3 regions of the Paenibacillus hodogayensis genome follow, and region 2 is predicted to be linked to each of the others. Evidence: riboswitches for the same ligand, from Rfam matches in the RefSeq annotation. Region 2 holds a riboswitch; each other region holds the start of a gene.

Region 1 (6,699 bases), on a different contig from region 2:
AAGATGGTGTCCATGCTTCGCAAAATATGGCGCATGGAACGTCCGAGCATCACGCTCATGTCGCTGAAAAAATGCTCATTCATTGTGACTTCCCCTCCTATTTACCAATGATTGCGAGGAATATTTCCTCCAATGAAGGTTGTTTTTCCACGTATTCCGTCTTTGCGGGTGGGAACAGCTTCTTCAGTTCCTCCAGCGTGCCATTGGCAATAATCTTGCCCTTATGCAAAATGGCAATTGTATCGGCAAGCTGTTCAGCCTCATCCAAATACTGAGTGGTCAGGAATACCGTTGTGCCACCGTCGGCAAGCTCCTTGACAATCGTCCAAGCCTCCATGCGTGCCTCGGGGTCAAGGCCTGTGGTTGGTTCGTCGAGGAAAATGAGCTGCGGTTTTCCGATCAGGCTCATGGCAATGTCGAGCCTGCGGCGCATACCGCCCGAATAGGTGGACACCTTGCGGTCGGCGGCGTCGTTCAAGCCAAAGCGATTCAGTAAATCATCCGCGACATGACGCGGATTTGTAAGGTGGCGCAGTTTGGCGATCATGATAAGATTTTCCCGCCCGGTCAATATCTCGTCCACGGCGGCAAATTGCCCGGTTAGACTGATCGCCTGCCGCACATTCTCGGGTTTTGACGCGACGTCAAATCCGATTATAGTGGCGGTGCCTCCGTCCTGTTGGAGCAGCGTAGTGAGGATTCTGACAATCGTCGTCTTGCCCGCGCCGTTGGAGCCAAGCAGGGCGAAAATCTCGCCTCGCTTCACTTCAAAATCGACGCCCTTTAGGACTTCTTTGTCCTTGAAAGACTTTCGCAGACCTTTCACTTCAATTGCTTTTTCCATCCCGATCCCCCTTTACTTTTTATCCGTAACCTTTCTCATGGCCTTGTTAACTTCTTGGTCAACAGATTCTTGATAGATGTCGGCGTAAGTTTTGGAATCTTTGATTAGATCGTCGCTGAAAGCCGCTACGTCACTGCCCGTCACTTCGAGCACACCTTTTCCCAAGGCCGCGCCCTCTTCAAAAAGATCGATAATTCCCGAGAGTAAACTTATTCCGTCGGTTAGCTCAACAGGGCCGACCTTAAAGAGATATTTTTGAATTTCTTTATAAACAATCTGATAATCTTGCGGGAGCGCTTTGACGCGCGCCATGTGCGCTCGCCACTCTTTTTTGCCTTCGATCATATCTTGTATTCTCATGTTATCCTCCTATTTGCCTAATTTTTTAGCGATATTATTGTTGAGCTGCTCGCGCCACTTGTCGCGCAAAGACTTTGCCCCCTCTTCGCCGGCCAGCGCTTTACAGAAGCCTGTGATATCGTCACCCAAAACGTCTTGGACACTCTGACCGTCCGCGGCCGTTTCTTCGAGCAGGCCAAGCACACCGTCAAAAATTGGCATGAGGTTGCGACCGGTGAAATCCGAGTGCGACCAAAGATTGACCTTCATTTTCTCCCATGCCGCTTGATAATCGGCTGGCAGCTTGTTTGCTCGCGTTTCAAACGTTTTAAATTCTTTAGTCATGTCACTTCCGGTGATTTTTTCCCAAAAATTCATTGTTGTTCCTCCTTTAACTCGTTAATCTTGGATGATACGAACTGCCATTTTTCCCAGATCCTCCGTAGTTCCTCGCGCCCGGCGTCGTTGATCGCGAAAAACTTTCGCGGCGGTCCCATATCGGAGGGCTTCTTGGTAATCTCCACCAACTTGTTTTTTTCGAGCCGGATTAGGATCGTGTACACCGTTCCCTCCACAACATCTGTGAAGCCGAGGGCGTTCAGCCGGCGTGTGATTTCGTAGCCGTACGTTTCTTTGCGGCTTATAATTTCAAGGACGCAGCCCTCAAGCACCCCTTTGAGCATTTCCGTCAGGTTTTCCAGCACAATCACTCCTTGCTATTCTGTATCACTGGTATCAAGTGATACTTACTACTGCTATAAAGTAACACGTAGTAGCGGGATTGTCAATAGCATGGCTCGGACACGAATGATATATTTTCAACTGCCCGTTTGCTCAATAGGCTCTGGTATAGATAGGCAGCCTCGCCACATTTTCACGAACAGATGGGCAAAAAAGGAAACGACGTGTATAATAAAATACATATCGGGTATGCGCGACTGGCGTAATGTGGATCACCACAAGGGAGCGCATATTGTAAATGCCGTACGCCTGGGCAAAGTATTTGATCATCGCGGATCAGATGCTTTTTTATTTTATTTTCCAAGTGAAGAGAGGGCTGATGCCGGATTGAGAATAGCATTTGTGCGTGGTACAGAAGAAGATGGAGTATCCGTATTATCAAGCCGGCCATTTAAGCGATGTCTATATGAGAACGGTGTGACAGCCGAAGGACAAAGGAGCGGGCAATTTGCAGATGGATTCGGAAGCAGCGGAGCTCTTGATCAGGAGAATCCGCGAGGATGAAATCGGGGAAGTGTCTTTGATTCTGGAAGAGGCGGCCCTTTGGCTGAAACGAGAAGGCAGGGACATGTGGACCGAAAAGCAGTATTCGGTCCGGGGGCTGCTGGACAGCTACACGGTCGCCGATATGTATCTGGGCTTCCTGGACCAGCAGGCCGTTGCGACCATGGTCCTTCAGGAGAAAGACCTCCTATTCGGAGCGGACGATCACAAGCCGTGCTTGTATTTGCACAAGCTTGCCGCAAGAAGGTCGTATGCCCGGACAGGAATGGCGGCACAGATGATAACATGGGCCAAGAGGATGGCCGCTGCGCGAGGCAAACATACCTTGAGACTGGATTGCGCTGCCGACCGGCCGCGATTGTGCGAATTTTATGAGAAGCAGGGCTTTGTGAAAGTTAGGGAGGCTTTGATTCTAAACCAATACCCGACCGCTTTTTATGAAATTCGTATCGATTGACTCTAAACCGAGATTTTACAGGGGTGAAGGAAACGATGAATATCGTACTGATCGGTATGTCTGGGGCCGGCAAAAGCACCTTGGGAGTGCTGCTTGCAAAAGCTTTAGGCATGGATTTCGTCGATACGGATATTGTTATCCAACAACAGGAAGGCAGGCTGTTACAAGATATTATTGATCAGGATGGCATAGAAACATTTATGGAGATCGAAGAACGGATCGTGTCCGAGTTGCAACTGGACCATTGCGTGATCGCTACAGGCGGAAGCGTAGTCTATTCGGAAAAAGCGATGAATGCCCTTCAAAGGGGTGGAACGATTGTTTATTTACATGTCCCTTATGATGAAATTGAAAGGAGACTCTTAAACATAGCAACCAGAGGCATTGTAATTAAGAAAGGAAAACGTCTTAAGGATGTCTACGAGGAAAGAGCTCCTTTATACATGAAGTATAGCGATCAAACTGTTGATTGCTCCGATAAGGATATCGAACTTTGTGTTTATGAAATTATAAAGAATGTGCAAGCAAGACATGGCGAGCATACAACCAACGGGTAACGCTTGGCGCATAACTGGATGCGATGCAATAATCTATAATGGGATGGGGTGAATGAGATTGGATGCAAGGATAAGACTGGCGGGCCCAAGTGATGCAAATGAACTTTCAAGGCTTAATCAAGCGTTTAACGGCGGTGACCCAAGGCCTTCCGCAGACATACTGGAGAGCCTAAATGACAGCGCTGAATTGATTGCTGTAGCAGAAATAGACGGCAGAGTCGTTGGTTTTGGTTGCGCTCAGAGTTTTCGATCATTTTGCTATAACGGGCTTCAAGGAGAGATTACCGAATTATATGTGGAGGAAGACGCTCGAAGAAAGGGCATTGCCGCTTCATTACTGCTTTATTTGGAAGAAAACTTAGAAAAACGCGGAGTGAAAAGTGTTAAAGTACTAACAGGTAGAAGAAACCATGCTGCGATTAAAACCTATGAACAAGGCAACTATCGTCAGGACGATGAGCTCTTATTGACGAAAAAGCTGTAGGACAGATCCGTTTCCTCACGTTTAAGGCGTCGAATGTCGAAGTCAGAACAGACTGGAATGGAGATGAGTGAATGGTATCCTCGAAGCGGGAAGGCCGTTTTACCGATTATATCATCCGTGGCGGGATTAATCCGACAGCGCTTAAGTTGAATAGCGGTCAGCCGGTGACGGTAGCTTTTATCGGGGGATCGGTTACAGCTGGAGCCGGTGCCTCGGATGCAAGTCACAGCAGCTACCGTGCATGGACATGCCGTTATTTGGAGCGCAGTTTCCCCAAGACTGCATTTCGCTTCGTCAATGCGGCTATCGGCGGAACCGATTCCGTTTATGGCGCGTTCCGGATTAAGGAGCATGTGTTCAAGGACGGGCCTGTTGATTTGCTGTTTGTCGAATACGCGGTGAATGATGCCGGAAACCGGACCGAATCGGTCAGAGCGATGGAAGGAATCGTCAGGCAAGCCAAGCGGATCAACCCGAAGATCGGCATTTGCTTTCTTTATTTGGCCAATAAGCCGGGTATCAAGCAATTTTCCGCAAACGGCAAGGGACAGCTCAATATTTTCCACCACGAAGAAGTGGCGGACTATTACCGGATTCCATCGGTACATATCGCCGGGGAGATTTATCGGATGATCGAATCCGGCAAACTGGAATGGGAGCAACTTAGCGGCGATGAGGTGCACCCGAACGATTACGGGTACTCCTTGTACGGCCGATTTATGGAGCATTTTTTGGAAGAAGCTTTACAAGCACGTGCTTCGGAGCCGGCAAACATCGCGGACCTGCCGGCGCCGATAGATCCTTTTTGCTACGAGAACGCGGATTTGGTGTCTCCGGATAAAGCGGCAAATGTATCGGGCTGGCGGACGGTCAATGGCTGGACGACCGAGCGGACGTGCAACTGGACGCCTCCGGCGGATATATTCGTCGCAGAATCGCCGGGAGCCGGATTCCGGATTCCGTTTACCGGCACGGCGGGAGGGATATCGATGCTGGCCGGCATGGACACCGGCGATGTCCAGGTGTCGGTCGACGGGGGAGAATGGCGAGCCGTGCAGCTTTTCGACCGCTATTGTCCGATGTTTTACCGGCCTAAAATTGTTCTATTTGCGGATGGTCTTTCCCCAGGCGAGCATGTCTTGGATGTCAGAATCTCCGAGGAGAGACACGAAGACAGTACCGGTCACGCCATCCGTATTTTGAAGCTGCTCGTCAATTAGTAGCGGGTGGCTCTGTTTCATCGTCAAATTTGAGCGTTATGAGTGGTCTGATCGTGTATGAGCTAGATATATAAGCATGGATAGCAATGGTGCCATTTCTGAGGTGATAGTATTGCAACATATAAAGCTGACAACTGAAACTTTAAGTTTTATAAACCAATTAGGCGAAGAGATTATAGTGAGCTTTAAAGAATGTAATGAGAATTGGATTGCTTGTCACAAAAGAAATAATAATTGGACTGAAGAAGAATACGAGCAGTTTAGTAGGCAGAGTAAATGTATTGGGCATAGGGACTTCTGTGCGAAGCCCCCTTATTTCGAGTTCTTCACGATCCCCTATTCCAAAGTGGAATTAAGGAATCAGAAGAAATTTTTAGCTCTACAGAAAATGATTCTTGATGCTGGGTGGACTACATTTGATTTAAGTTAATGAGCCGATAATGGAGTAATCTGCTTGGACGAGGCTTTCGGGATGGGAGGCGGTCGCGTGAAGTTATTTCATTTTAGCGAGGAAAGCTCAATTGAGATTTTTGTGCCAAGAGTGAAAGAAAATCGGAGGAATATGCCTCCTGTTGTTTGGGCAATCGATGATGTCCATGAACATTTTATTTTCCCAGGGACTGCCCGAGAATTGTTTATTACAGACATAATGAGATTTCTGACGAAGATAACACTACATTTTTTGGAATGACCCAATCGGATACTTTCGTAGTGGTTGAGACTGATTGGTATGAGCGTATCAAGAGTACAACCACTTTTAGATATAATTTGCCTATCGAAACTTTTCAATTGTTTGACGAGTATGCTGGATACTACATATCAACTCAAATAGTAAAACCAATTGAGGTTGAACCCCTCGATAACCTTATAGAAAAACTAATAAGTTTGAATATCGAACTAAGATTTACTCCTAACTTGCATCCACTAAGGAATGCCATTCTAGGCTCGTCTCTAAAGGATTTCGGCATACACAGATTCGCAAATGCTATGGTTTAATGGAATAATATTCAAAATTTTCTGTTGTTTTTCATGGGATGTGGTAATAAAAGTGTTTTTGGGAGGTGTTATGCATGTTATATCGTAAGCTAGGCAATACGGAAGTGATTATTCCTGCTATAGGCCAAGGGACTTGGAAGCTTGGGGAAGAGAAATATAAGGAAAACGACGAAATAAAAGCGCTGCGTTTTGGCATTGAAAACGGGCTTACCCTTATCGATACTGCCGAAGAATATGGCCATGGGGGAGCGGAAAGGGTTGTTGGACAAGCCATCCAAGATGTAAGAAATGATGTATTTCTGGTGACGAAAGTTTCTGCCAAAAACTGTTCGTACAAAGGTGTTCTGAGAGCAGCAGAGTCAAGTTTAGAGCGTTTGAAGACAAATCACATTGATTTGTATTTACAACATTGGCCCAGTCAGCAATACGATATTTCGGAGACGATGGGGGCTATGGCTGAATTAGTTGGCAAGGGATTGGTTAAATATGTCGGGGTAAGCAACTTTTCCGCTCATTCCATGCAAGAAGCTCAATCCCATTTAGGCCATGTCCCGCTG
Region 2 (6,699 bases):
CCCCCGGGCGTCGGCACAGCCGCTCCGGCCTCCTCCAGAAACGAGCGGATCGTCCGGTCGAACCGGCTTCCTTCTGTCGTCGTCATGCGCGTGCTCCTCCTTTCGTTTCAACGTCGCGGCGGGCTTCCTGCTGGAGCCCGATCGCCCGGATCGCATTGACGAACAGCAGCGCGGTCGTCAGCGTGCCGACGCCGCCCGGCACCGGAGAGACGGCAGCGGCCGTATGGATCGCTTCCGCGTCGACGTCGCCGACGACCCGGCCCTCCTCCGCCTCGTTAATGCCCGCGTCCACGACGACCGAGCCGGCGTGGAACATATCCGCGGTCAGCAGCCCCGGCCGGCCGACGGCGGCGATGACGATATCCGCCTGCTTCACATGCCGGCTCAGATCGGCGGTGCGGGAATGGCACACCGTAACGGTCGCCTGCTCGCGCTGGAGCATATGGAACAGCGGCAGCCCTACCGTCTGGCCGCGGCCGACGAGCGTTACGTTTTTCCCTTCGAGGGAGTACCCGTAAGCTTTCAGCAGCAAAATGCACGATTGCGGCGTAGCCGGGTACAGTCCCGCTTCGCCGGTCATGACGGCCAGCTTGTTGGCCGGCGTGACGCCGTCTACGTCCTTCAGCGGATCGATCGCGGCAGCGACCGCAGCGGCCGACACATGGCCCGGCAAAGGCAGCTCCACCATAATGCCGTGCACCGATTCGTCACGGCTCCAGGCGGAGACGAGACCGACCAGCTCCGCTTCCGCCGTCTCGCGCGGCAGCTCGGCCAGCACGAACTCGATCCCAAGCGAGGCGGCCAGTTTCTTCTTGGCGTTGGCGTAATAAGCCGAAGCCGGATCGCCCTCCACGAGCAGCGCCGCCACTTTGGGCACCACGCCTTCGGCTCTCAGCCGGGCAGCCTCCTCGGCCGCTTGTGCCCGCACCCGGGCCGCGGTTTCCTTCGCATTCATCCAAATTCCCACAGCGATACACCCACTTTGCCTAGAATAGCCGGACAAAGAAAAAAGCGCCCGAAGCGTGCCGCTTAACGCGGCCGCTTCGGACACTTTACCCAGGCGAACGGTCATGTCCGTTCCGCGCGCTCCCTTGTGGTTCCCCACCGATTCGCCAGTTACGCGCGGACTTGATCCTTTTTCCATTTTAGCAAATCCGGCTCCAAAAGAGAAGCGTCCGGCACATACGGCAAATATAAATCGATGACCGTCCCGAGACCTTGTTTGCTCCGGATATGGATCCGATACGACTCGCCATACGTCAATCTCAACCGTTTGTTCGTGTTGAACAAGCCGATGTGTCCCGTCAGCTCCGTATGATTCCGCACATGCTCTCCGACTGCGGCAAGCCACTCCGGGCTCATTCCGACGCCATTATCGGTTACGGTGATCCGCATGCAGGACGTAGACTGCAGCTGCGCTTTGACTTTAATCCGGCCCTCTCCCCGCTTCTCCTTCAGCCCGTGGTAAATGGCGTTTTCAATAAGCGGCTGGAGCGTCATTTTCACGATGCGGCAGGACTGAATTTCTTGCTCGTCGTATTCCCAGACGACGTCGAATGTATGCGGATATCGGATTTTCTGGATATCGATATAGCTTTTCGCCACTTTCATCTCGGTTTCAAAATGAACGATCTCGCCCGAGCCGTCCAGCGCGTAGCGGAGCAGGTTGGACAAATTCTCCAGCATGGCGTTCGCCGCGTTCGGCCGTCCCGTCAAGCTTAACGTTTTCCAATAAATCGTCTCCAGCGTATTGAACAGAAAGTGCGGATTGATCTGGTTTTGCAAGGCCAGCAGTTCCGCCGATTTCAGCAAATATTTTTCTTCGGACAGCTGCAGCTTCAACTGATTCCGCTCGGCGAACGATTGCAGGATGTTGTTCACGATGAAGCCGTATTCGTCCGCTCTGACGGAGGGCGACGGCCCGGGACGCGGCACTCCGCGTTCATGCGACCGGATGGTCGAGACGATCAACTGGATATGCGCCACGCTTTTCCACGTCATGAAGGCGGCCAAAGCAAGTCCCAGCAGCATTGCCAAGCCGATCGACAGCAACGTCAGCAGGCTGAGCTGGGACGGAATCGCATACAGCGATTGCCTCGGCGTGACGGAGATGTACTTCCATCCGTTGTCCGGCGATTGCAGTTGGAGCAAGGAGTAAGATTCGCCCCCGAGCTTAATAACGACCGCTTTGCCGGAATTATCGTTAAAGCGTTCAAGATCGAGCTCCCGCAAATACGGATAATCCCGGTTTTGAAACAAAATCCGGTTGTTCTCGTCGGCGATCAGCAGGCTTTGGTTCGGAAGCGTTTCGATATGCTGCAGCAAACTTTCGATATATCGGGTGCGCAAATTGAGCGCGATTACGCCGTCGGGACTGCTGCGAGTCGTCGAGGTGAGCGATTTGTACACGGTCGTAATCGGAGTCGGCTTCTCGAACGAATATCGCGTAATTGTTCGCGATTCGGCGAATATCCCCTGCTTGCTCTGGCCGCGCCGGTAGCCGTCGAACCACGAATGATCCGGGTAATCGCCCAGTCTGGCCAACCCTTCCGTCGTCGAAGTCAGAAAAAAACCGTTATCGTTCTCGATATACACATAAACCGACTCGATGTACGGCCTTGCATTGGCCGGCGTGTCGATCGAAGCTTTGAGCGTATTCATCAGCTGATTCTGCTCATACGTAAGCGTCTGCGTGCGAAGCACTTCTTTCAGCGAATAAATGACGCCCGGACTGCTGAAGCTCAAATATAGCGAATCCAGCTCGTGGAACAGCAGCTGAATGTTTTGATCGATCTGGGTGAACAGGTTCGTATTGTTCCGTTCCACCTCGTTGTTCACGTAACGCTGCACGGCTAAAAACGACAAGCTGCCGAGAAGCAGCAGCGGGACGACCATCGGAACGAGAAACAACGCCAAGTTTTTGACGAAAAACCGTTTGCGCACCTTCATCCCGTCCTTAGCGGTTTCGATATTCCCGCGGGCTGCTGCCGAAATAGTGCTTGAACGCCCGGGCAAAATTTTTCGCGTTGCTGTACCCGACCATCTCGCTGACCTCGTACGTTTTGTAGCGGATGTCCATCAGCAGCTCGGCCGCTTTGTCCATCTTCACCTGAAGCACGAAATCGGAAAAATATTCGCCCGTCTTCTCCTTGAAATAGGTGCTCACGTAATGCGGGTTCATATGGATAAGCCCGGCCGCCTCCTCCAACGTGGCGCGGCGGTAATTTTGCAGCACGTAATGGCGGATCGCCTGAATGATCTTTTCGTTGAAGCCGGCCCCTTCCGCCCCGGTCTTGGCCAGCTCCTCGCCCCGGTCTTCGTCCAACTCCGCCTTGAGCCGCGAAAACACATCGTAGAGCTCCTGATAAACGGTCGGTTTGACGATATAATTTCTAACGCCATACTGCAGCGCTTTCCTGGCATACTCGAAATCTTTGTAACCGCTTAAGAAAACGGTTTTCACGTCCAGCTTGCGCTCGTACAAGTGGCGGGCCAGCTCGATGCCGTTCATGACGGGCATTTTTATATCGCACAGCAGGGCGTCCACCTGGTGGTTCAGCATGTATTGCAGGGCGACCTGCCCGTTCTCGCAATGAAACGCGACTTGAAAGCCGATTTCCCCCCATGGGAAATAGCGGATCATGCCGCTGCGGATTTCAACCTCATCGTCTACGATGACCAGCTTGTACAAAGAACCTCTCCCTTTCGTCCGATGATCGTTTCTTCGGGCTTAAGGCCCGGCCCACTTTTGCCGGCGTCCGTGTCGATACCGGCCTGCGCCATCGGTGGACCGGGAGGCGGCTGCTTCCTTCTTTTTCGAGTATAGCTTATTTGGGCAAGGAAGTTTAGACGCAGGGCAAGAAAGCCAAAGCGGAAAACCCCAAATCTGACGAAATGATACCTTTTCGGCCATTGCCGCCCAACCGCTGAACGAATGATACGAAATATGAACCGGAGTGCCTTCCCCCCGATCGCTCCCGCTTTCTATACTGGGGGGAGAAAGCGGTAACCTTGCAGCAACGTACAAAAAGGGAGGATTCGAAATATGAGACCGATTGCATTCCGTTCCAAAACGAAAGTAGCCGTTGTCGCGTGCGGCATGTCGCTGGCGATGACGGCGCTGGCCGCCTGCTCCGGGAATAGCGGGAGCGCGCCCGCGGACAAAGCCGGCACCCAGGCGAATCCGAATGACCCCAAGTCGGCCCCGGCGGCCAAACCAGTGGAGCTGACGTTCGGATGGTGGGGCACGACCGTTCATAACGAACGGTATCAGAAAATTATCGATGCGTTCCAGCAGAAAAACCCGAACATCAAGATCAACACGCAATACGCCGACTATAACGGATTCTGGGAGAAGCTGGCGGTTCAAGCGGCGGGCAACAGCATGCCCCAGCTCATTCAGATAGAGCTGCCGAAAATCAACGAGTGGGTATCGCGCAATACGCTCCAGCCGCTGGACGGGTTCGTCAAAGACAATGTCATCAATTTGAAGGATGTCAGCCAGCTTCTGCTCGACGGAGGACGGGTCAACAACCAGCTGTATGCGGTAAGCGTGGGCACGAATTCGCCTGCCATGATCTACGACCCGGCGATGTTCGAGAAAGCCGGCGTCAAGCCGCTGGAGCCCGGCTATACGTGGGAGGATCTGGCGGAGACGTCCCGGAAGCTGAAGGAGAAGCTGGGCAAAGACTTCTACATCACTCCCTCGGACGGCATGCTCGGGTTTTACCATTATTTGCGAGAGAACGGACTTTGGTTTTACAACAAGGATAACAACGGACTCGGATTCGACGATCAGACGCTGATCGACTTCCTGAACTACTGGGCTCCGCTGCGCAAGGAAGGCGTGACTCCCCCGGCCAATGTTACCGCGGCGGTCAAAAAGAACGAAGACAAGCTGATCGTAAAGGGCAAGTCCCCGATGGACTTCATGTACGACGCGCAGACGCAGGCGATTCAGGAGCTGGGCGGACGGCCGCTGCAGCTGACCTCGTTTCCGACGAAGCCCGGCGGGCAAAAAGCGCTGTATTTCAAGCCGAGCGTCATGCTCTCGATTACGAAAAACGCAAATCCGGATCAAGCGAAAGCGGCGGCGATGTTTATCGAATATTTCACGAGCAGCGAAGAGGCCAACATGATTCTGCTCGGCATCCGCGGCGTGCCGATTCATAAAGACATACAGGATAAGCTGTATCCGAAGCTGGACGATTCGGTGAAAAAAATATTCGATTACGCCAAGATCGTGGAAAAATACGCCGGTCCGCTCTACACGGCCGAACCCGCCGGCCATTCGGAGGTGTCCGCTTTGTGGGACCGTCTGCATGAGCAAACGATATTCGAGAAGATTACGCCGGAGCAATTTGCCAAGCAGCTGCGCGAAGGGGTCCAAAAAATATTCGCCAAGTAACGCCCCGGCTCCCGACATCGGCGTAAAAGAAGGAGTGTCCCCCCATGAGCAAAGGAGAGCTAAGGCGCAACGCCGCGGGATATATGTTCATTTCCCCATGGCTGATCGGTTTTGTCGGCTTTATTATCGGACCGATGATCGCTTCGCTGTATTTATCGTTCACCGACTACGATTTGCTGTCCCCGGCCCGCTGGGTCGGTACGGCCAATTACAAAGAGATGTTCGACGACTCGCGGTTTTGGAAATCGCTGCAGGTCACCTTATCGTTTGCCGTCGTGTCCGTACCGCTCAAGCTGGGGGCGGCCCTTCTGCTCGCCATGCTGTTTAATACCGGCCGCAAAGGAACGAGAACGTATACCCTGCTTTATTACGTGCCCTCGATTCTCGGCGGCAGCGTAGCGGTTGCCGTCATGTGGAAGCAGCTGTTCAGCCTGGACGGCGTCGTCAATTGGGTCATCCGCATGTTCGGCGTCGAGCCGGTCGATTGGATTTTCAGTCCGGATTACGCCTTGTCGGTGATCGTTTTGCAAGTCGTCTGGCAGTTCGGCGCGCCCATGCTCATCTTCTTGTCCGGGCTGCGGGCGATTCCGAAGGAACTGTACGAGGCATCCTCGATCGACGGAGCTAGCAGATTTCGCCGCTTCGCCGCCGTTACGCTGCCTCTTCTGACTCCGGTCGTCCTGTTCAATCTGGTCATGCAGACGATCCATGCCTTTCTCACGTTTTCCCAGGCGTACCTGATTACCGGCGGAGGTCCGCTCGACGAAACGTTATTTTACGCCTTGTATTTGTATGAGCAGGCTTTCACCCATCACAACATGGGCTATGCGTCGGCGATGGCTTGGGTGCTGCTAGCCATTATCGCGATCTGCACGGCGCTCATCTTCCGCTCGTCCAAAGCCTGGGTCCATTACGAATCATGAGAAAGGAATGACGGATTGATGAAAGCAGGCATCGGGAGCACCTTCTACCATTTTTTTGTGATCGCTTTCGGCTTTTTGATGATTTACCCGATCCTTTGGACGGTGGCTAGCTCCTTAAAGCCCGGCTCCGAAATATTCACCAACGTCGCTTCGCTCCTGCCCAGCCGGTTCATGTGGGACAATTACGCGATCGGCTGGAGAGGCACCGGCAAAATCGGATTTTCCGACTTTTTCGCCAATTCCGCAGTCGTGACGTTCTTTTCCGTAATCGGCAGCCTGCTGTCCGCAAGCTTGGTCGGCTTCGGCTTCGCCAGACTGCAGTTCAAGTACCGTTCCTTCCTGTTCGGCTGCCTGCTCGTCACCATGATG
Region 3 (6,699 bases), on a different contig from region 2:
TTGTCCGCATATGTTGTTTAGAGACATGTGGACATGGGGGAGATGGGATGGTAGCAGTTTCAGCCGGTACGGGACAGTTGATTACGGTTATCGTCATGGCCATAGCGCTCGGAATGGATGCTTTTTCACTGGGCATCGGCATTGGCCTTCGGGGAATCCGGCTGCTCGATATTTTGAAAATCAGCTTCGTCATCGGTCTGTTTCACGTTCTCATGCCACTGGTCGGCATGTATATGGGACATTACGTTGGCGAACTGCTTGGCAACGTCGCGACTTTATTGGGAGGCATGCTCCTGATTATGCTGGGAGCTCATATGATTTTCAGTTCATTCAAAAGTGGCGGGGACGCTCGCTCGTTCGATCACCGCAAGCTGGGAGGGCTATTGCTGTTCGCGCTTACCGTTAGCGTAGACTCGATGTCGGTAGGCGTGTCGCTCGGCATGTTCGCGACGGATCTTCTCTTTACGGTGCTGATGTTCGGGGCGGCAGGAGGGCTCATGTCCGTGTTCGGCCTGCTGCTCGGCCGAAGAGCGTCTTCTTGGATCGGCGAATATGGGGAGGCGCTGGGCGGCATTATTTTGCTGGCATTCGGCATCCGGTTTTTGATATAACATGCGGCTTGAGGTACAATAAAGGGCAAGGAGAAGGAAGCAAAACTCCTGCACAACCGACCGGTTCGCGAGACGGTCGGACACGCCATTTCCAGTAGGGGGAGATTCGGATGTACGAGCGTATTTTATTCGTTTGCACGGGCAATACGTGCCGCAGTCCGATGGCCGAAGGGATGTTCCGCCGTTTGGCGGAGCGGGAAGGCTTGCGCTGCGAAGCGCGGTCGGCCGGCGTATCCGCATGGGATGGCTCTCCAATATCCCGGCATTCGGCCGCTATTTTGCGTACCAAAGGGATCGATGACAGGCTTGCATCAAGTCAGATTACAGACGAGACGATCGCTTGGGCCGATTTGATTCTGACCATGACCTCCGCCCATAAGGAGGCGCTGATTCGCCGCTATCCGGCAGCCGTCGATATGATATATACGCTTAAAGAATTTGCCGAAGACGATCTGCAAGTGACGCAAGCCATTGGAGATAGACAGCGGCTATATTCGGACCTCCAGATCAAGCGTGCGCTGGGGCAGACGATTACGGAGGAGGAGCTGCGCGAGCTTCGCCAGACGGAAATCCGTATCCCGGATTTCGATGTTGCCGATCCTTACGGAGGCGACCGGCAAACCTACGAAAGCTGCTCCAACGAAATCGAAGCCTATTTGCTCAAGCTGGTTCGCAAACTGCGTTCCGAATGAAGCTGATCCGGACATTTTAGGGACAGCAAACTTCTTTACAGCGATAACCGAATGCGTTATGATGAGTATATCAATAAAGGTTCCGATGTAACTGGCGACAAGTGGAGATTACCACAATGGAGCATCGGGGTATACGGCCGGTCGCCTGGGCGAAAGAGCAGCAGCGTTTTCCGAATAGGGGACGTGTGCCGTGCTCTTTTTTTCATTATCCACGATTGCCAAGCATTGTCGATTGGTATGCAGTCAGGTTGGGCATTATGGAACGGAGGGAACAGGATTGAAGATCGCGATTGGTGCAGACCATGCGGGTTTTCGGTTAAAGGATGACATTATCCGCGCTCTGCAGGCGGAAGGCCATGTGGTGGAAGACTTCGGCTGTCATTGCGCCGATTCCATCGATTATCCCGACTATGCTCTTCCGGTATGCGAGCAGGTCGTGTCCGGCAAAGCGGACCGGGGCATCTTGATTTGCGGGACGGGAATCGGCATGTCGATCGCCGCCAACAAAATTCCCGGTATTCGCTGTGCGCTTGCCGGCGACCTGTTCTCGGCAAAAGCGACCCGTGAGCACAACGATTCGAACGTGCTGGCCCTGGGTGAACGCGTGGTCGGGCCGGGCGTTGCTCTGGAAATCGTTAAAGTATGGATAGAGACGGAGTTTTCGCAAGGGCCGCGGCATCAAGGCCGAATCGACAAGATCAAGCGTCTTGAAGACAAATACGGCGCCCGTTCTTAATTCGGGTGTATACGTATGGCAAGGGAGTGGCTTACCGTGATCGCAATGCGAGAAATCCACAGGCGTTATTATGAACAGCCGGAAGGATTGTCCGGTGGAGCGCCGGGCGGCGATTCTCCCGTCAACGTGCATCCGAATGATGAAACGAGTACTCCAGACCTCGATCGGATCCGTTCGGATGTCGAGCAGATCCTGCGCGAATTGGTTCAGTTCGGCCAAATTGGCCGCAGCCATATTGTCGTCATCGGGACAAGCACAAGCGAAGTGCTTGGTCACCGGATCGGTACGGCGGGGACGGAGGATGTCGCCGAACGGATTTTCCAGGCCGTAGAGGCGGTTCGCCGTGATGTAGGATTTTATCCCGCCTTTCAATGCTGCGAGCATTTGAATCGGGCGCTTGTGGTGGACCGGGAGCTGCTTGAACGGTACCCGCAGCTGGAAGAGGTTGCCGTCGTTCCCGTGAGAAAAGCGGGCGGATCGATGGCGGCTTATGCGTTCCGGCAGCTGAACGATGCGTGTGTCGTGGAGACGATTGCGGCTCACGCCGGATTGGACATCGGGGATACGTTCATCGGCATGCATCTGCGTCGGGTAGCCGTGCCGGCAAGGCCATCCGTGAGAACGATCGGTCACGCTCATGTGACGATGGCCTATACGCGTCCAAAGCTGATCGGCGGCGCACGGGCGGTGTATACCGTCGAGCAGGTCGCTGAATCAACGGACAGCTGCGAATGAAACAACTATAATAATGGATTATCCAAAACGGGAGGAACCGAACTTATGGAAAACTTACGTAAATCCGATCCGAAACTCGTGGAAGCTCTTGGCCTGGAATTAAACCGTCAACGGGATAAAATCGAATTGATCGCCTCCGAAAACTTTGTCAGCGAAGCGGTGCTCGAGGCGATGGGCACGGTACTGACCAATAAATATGCCGAAGGCTATCCGGGCAAACGTTATTACGGCGGCTGCGAGTATGTCGATATCGTCGAGGATATCGCTCGCGACCGGGCCAAGGAGCTGTTCGACGCCGAATATGTCAACGTTCAACCCCATTCCGGAGCCCAAGCGAACCTGGCCGTTTATTTGGCTGCTTTGAAGCCGGGCGACACGGTACTTGGCATGAATCTGGCCCACGGCGGCCATCTTACGCACGGAAGCCCGGTTAACGCATCCGGTATTTTGTACAATTTCGTCGCATACGGAGTCAGCGAAACGGATTCCCGTATCGATTACAATGAAGTGCGCAAAGCGGCCTTCAAGCATCGTCCGCGCATGATCGTTGCCGGCGCTAGCGCCTATCCGCGCACGATCGATTTCGAAGCACTCGCTTCGATCGCCAACGACGTAGGCGCCTTGTTCATGGTCGACATGGCGCACATCGCCGGTCTGGTCGCCGCAGGCCTGCACCCGAGCCCGGTGCCGCATGCGCATTTTGTGACGACGACGACGCACAAGACGCTGCGCGGACCGCGCGGCGGATTGATTATCGCCCGAAAGGCTTGGGGCGCGGCAATCGACAAGGCCGTGTTCCCGGGAACGCAAGGCGGTCCGCTGATGCACATCATTGCGGCAAAGGCCGTCGCCTTCGGAGAAGCGCTGCAGCCGGAGTTCAAGACTTATGCGCAAAAAGTGGTAAGCAATGCGAAAGCATTGTCCGAAGCGCTTCTGTCCGAAGGTCTCGACCTCGTGTCGGGCGGTACGGACAATCACTTGATGCTCGTCGATCTGCGCAACATTAATCTGACCGGTAAAGACGCGGAGCATCTGCTCGACGAAGTGGGCGTTACATGCAATAAGAACGCCATTCCGTTCGACCCGAACAAGCCGATGCTGACCAGCGGCGTGCGTCTCGGTACGCCTGCGGCTACAGCCCGCGGCATGGATGAGCAAGCGATGAAGACCATTGCCAAAATTATCGCGCTCACGCTGAAAAACCCGACCAATGAAGAAGCTCATAATCAAGCGCGCGGCTTGGTTAAAGAGTTGACCGCACAATTCCCGCTTTACCCGGGACTTTCTTACTAAAAGGTTTCAACCCATCCATAATTGTTCCAAGTCGCCTCCCGCATCGATCCGTCAGCGGGGGGCTTTTTTACGCGAAACCCGATGCCCGCATGCCGCAGCCGCACCCCTTTGAAAAGCGCAAACGCTGTCAAAAACATTCGTGCAACGCTGTTCGGACAATGATATAATAAACAGGGTTCGCCTTCAAAAGGGTTGCCGAGACCAGCCAATTTGGCTGAAAAGCTCGGCGTTTGTAATCGGGAGGAACGTTTATGAGCAAGGTTTTCGTGTGCGATCATCCGTTGATTCAACATAAGCTTACGTACATTCGGGATAAAAACACGAACACGAAAGATTTCCGGGAACTTGTCGACGAAGTGGCGACGTTGATGGCTTATGAGATTACGCGGGATATTCCGCTGGCGCCGTTTGAGGTCGAGACGCCGGTCCAGAGGGCGGAGTGCAAAGTCATCGCCGGACGTATGCTTGGGCTCATCCCCATCTTGCGCGCAGGTCTCGGCATGGTGGACGGCATCTTGAAGCTGCTTCCCGCTGCCAAGGTCGGCCATGTCGGCTTGTACCGCGATCCGGATACACTTCAGCCGGTGGAGTATTATGTAAAGCTGCCGACCGACGTTCAAGAGCGGGAGCTGATCGTCATCGATCCGATGTTGGCGACCGGGGGTTCGGCAAACGCCGCGATCGACGTGTTGAAAAAAAGGGATTGCAGCCAAATTAAGCTGATGTGCCTCATTGCCGCTCCGGAAGGAATAGCAGCCGTTCAGGAGGCTCATCCAGACGTGGATATTTACGTTGCGGCGGTCGACGAATATTTGAATGATCACGGATATATCGTGCCTGGACTGGGAGACGCCGGAGACCGGCTGTTCGGGACAAAGTAAAGACACAATCATACTGGGTAAAGGGGGCTGGCCGATGAGCCGCATTAAGGTAATGACCGTATTCGGTACCAGACCGGAAGCGATTAAGATGGCTCCGCTCGTACTGGAGTTGAACAAACGCCAGGAACAGATTGAATCGATCGTATGCGTGACCGCTCAACATCGGGAAATGCTCGATTCGGTACTTGATATTTTTCAAATCAAACCCGACTACGATCTGAATGTAATGAAGCAAGGGCAAACGCTGAACGAAGTGGCCATTCGCGTCCTGCAAGGCTTGGAGCCGGTTCTCCGCGAGGCGAAACCCGATATTGTGCTCGTTCACGGCGACACCGGAACGACGTTTCTAGCCAGCTTCGCCGCTTTCATGCAGAAGATTGCCGTAGGCCACGTCGAAGCGGGTCTGCGTACCTGGAATAAGATGTCCCCGTTTCCGGAGGAAATGAACCGGCAGTTGACCGGGGTTCTGGCGGACATGCATTTCGCTCCGACAGACTGGTCGGCAGGGAATTTACGCCAGGAAAATAAGGCGGAATCGACGATTTACGTAACCGGGAATACGATTACCGACGTTATGCAATACTTGGTAAAGGACGAGTATACGCATCCGATGCTTGACTGGGCGAAAGGACGCAGGCTTGTGCTCGTCACGGCGCACCGGTCGGAATCGATCGGAGAACCCCACCGTCGTGTGTTCCGGGCCATTCGCCGCATTGCCGACGAATTCGAGGATATCGCCATTGTGTATCCGGTTCATTTGAATCCGGGGGTCAAGGGCCCTGCATATGAGCTGCTGGGCGGACACGAGCGGATTCAATTGATTGATCCGCTTGATGTAACCGATCTTTACAACTTCTACCCGCATACGCATCTCATCTTGACCGACTCCGGGGGAATCCAGGAGGAAGCTCCTTCGTTCGGCGTGCCTACGCTCGTGCTGCGCGACACCACAGAGCGTCCGGAAGGCGTGCAGACTGGCGTGCTGGAGCTGGTCGGCACGGACGAGCAGCTTGTGTATGAGCGGGCGAAGACGCTTCTGAGCGACTCCGAGGCTTATCGGCGTATGAGTCAGGCGGCGAATCCTTATGGGGACGGGCATTCCTCGGAGCGGATCGTCGATTCGATTTTGCACCGTTTCGGGCTGCTCGATCATCCGCCGGAACCATATCGCGCGTAATCGATAAACAGGATGGCAAACCAAACAGCACTACTGTACGGTGTTTGGTTTGCAAAATCCCGGAGCCGTTGGAGCACAAGGATTTTTTACTATCCTGTTCACACAATGTTTGATATTATATCAATTGACAAACAAGACAATGCTTCGATACAATAATTGAGGATTAACAGGAGACATGTATGCAAAAACGAAAATCCGACAATAATCCATGGAGAGCAGCAGGAATGGCTGGAGCCGTTGGAGTTGACTTGGCTCTCTGTATTGTGTTGGGTTATTATGCGGGCAAGTGGGTTAGCGTCCAGATGGACAATCAGCCCATTTACATCGCAATCGGGGCATTGGTCGGTCTGTTTGTAGGCATATTAAGCGTCATTCTGTTAATTCGGTATTATGTAAAGGATTCCAAATGAACGATCTCGCAGGCTTTCTGAAAACGATATCTAGAAGCTCCCTAGTACTGTTCGCAGCCGGTTTGGTGCTATGGAGCGTGTTGCCGACTTACCGCCCTTATGTGGCCGGTTTGCTGCTTGGCATGCTCGCAAGTTACGTCAATGTGATGTATCTGGGCATGAAG

Evidence for each region. Region 2 has a riboswitch for ZMP and ZTP ahead of ABD796_RS04240 (bifunctional 5,10-methylenetetrahydrofolate dehydrogenase/5,10-methenyltetrahydrofolate cyclohydrolase). Riboswitches for the same ligand answer to the same signal wherever they lie in the genome.
Region 1: linked by a shared signal. The riboswitch ahead of ABD796_RS21010 (GNAT family N-acetyltransferase) and the one ahead of ABD796_RS04240 (bifunctional 5,10-methylenetetrahydrofolate dehydrogenase/5,10-methenyltetrahydrofolate cyclohydrolase) in region 2 are both predicted to bind ZMP and ZTP.
Region 3: linked by a shared signal. The riboswitch ahead of rpiB (ribose 5-phosphate isomerase B) and the one ahead of ABD796_RS04240 (bifunctional 5,10-methylenetetrahydrofolate dehydrogenase/5,10-methenyltetrahydrofolate cyclohydrolase) in region 2 are both predicted to bind ZMP and ZTP.

Annotation. Positions count from the first base shown of each region.
Region 1 is NZ_BAAAYO010000010.1:440,537-447,235, reverse strand. Features, by position in the region: gene ABD796_RS21035 (ABC transporter permease) at 1-83, opposite strand, end outside; gene ABD796_RS21030 (ABC transporter ATP-binding protein) at 98-844, opposite strand; gene ABD796_RS21025 (DUF1048 domain-containing protein) at 857-1,204, opposite strand; gene ABD796_RS21020 (DUF1048 domain-containing protein) at 1,214-1,561, opposite strand; gene ABD796_RS21015 (PadR family transcriptional regulator) at 1,558-1,866, opposite strand; ZMP/ZTP riboswitch at 2,108-2,186, shown strand; gene ABD796_RS21010 (GNAT family N-acetyltransferase) at 2,379-2,885, shown strand; gene ABD796_RS21005 (shikimate kinase) at 2,921-3,442, shown strand; gene ABD796_RS21000 (GNAT family N-acetyltransferase) at 3,495-3,926, shown strand; gene ABD796_RS20995 (SGNH/GDSL hydrolase family protein) at 3,998-5,146, shown strand; partial or broken gene ABD796_RS20985 (DUF6886 family protein) at 5,619-6,142, shown strand; gene ABD796_RS20980 (aldo/keto reductase) at 6,217-6,699, shown strand, end outside.
Region 2 is NZ_BAAAYO010000001.1:1,075,519-1,082,217, forward strand. Features, by position in the region: gene ABD796_RS04235 (cyclodeaminase/cyclohydrolase family protein) at 1-86, opposite strand, end outside; gene ABD796_RS04240 (bifunctional 5,10-methylenetetrahydrofolate dehydrogenase/5,10-methenyltetrahydrofolate cyclohydrolase) at 83-967, opposite strand; ZMP/ZTP riboswitch at 1,048-1,130, opposite strand; gene ABD796_RS04245 (sensor histidine kinase) at 1,117-2,943, opposite strand; gene ABD796_RS04250 (response regulator transcription factor) at 2,957-3,691, opposite strand; gene ABD796_RS04255 (ABC transporter substrate-binding protein) at 4,046-5,407, shown strand; gene ABD796_RS04260 (carbohydrate ABC transporter permease) at 5,452-6,330, shown strand; gene ABD796_RS04265 (carbohydrate ABC transporter permease) at 6,349-6,699, shown strand, end outside.
Region 3 is NZ_BAAAYO010000020.1:145,892-152,590, reverse strand. Features, by position in the region: gene ABD796_RS33035 (manganese efflux pump MntP) at 48-611, shown strand; gene ABD796_RS33030 (low molecular weight protein arginine phosphatase) at 722-1,303, shown strand; ZMP/ZTP riboswitch at 1,381-1,461, shown strand; gene rpiB (ribose 5-phosphate isomerase B) at 1,581-2,039, shown strand; gene ABD796_RS33020 (TIGR01440 family protein) at 2,085-2,774, shown strand; gene glyA (serine hydroxymethyltransferase) at 2,820-4,067, shown strand; gene upp (uracil phosphoribosyltransferase) at 4,319-4,948, shown strand; gene wecB (non-hydrolyzing UDP-N-acetylglucosamine 2-epimerase) at 4,983-6,125, shown strand; gene ABD796_RS33000 (AtpZ/AtpI family protein) at 6,305-6,535, shown strand; gene ABD796_RS32995 (ATP synthase subunit I) at 6,532-6,699, shown strand, end outside.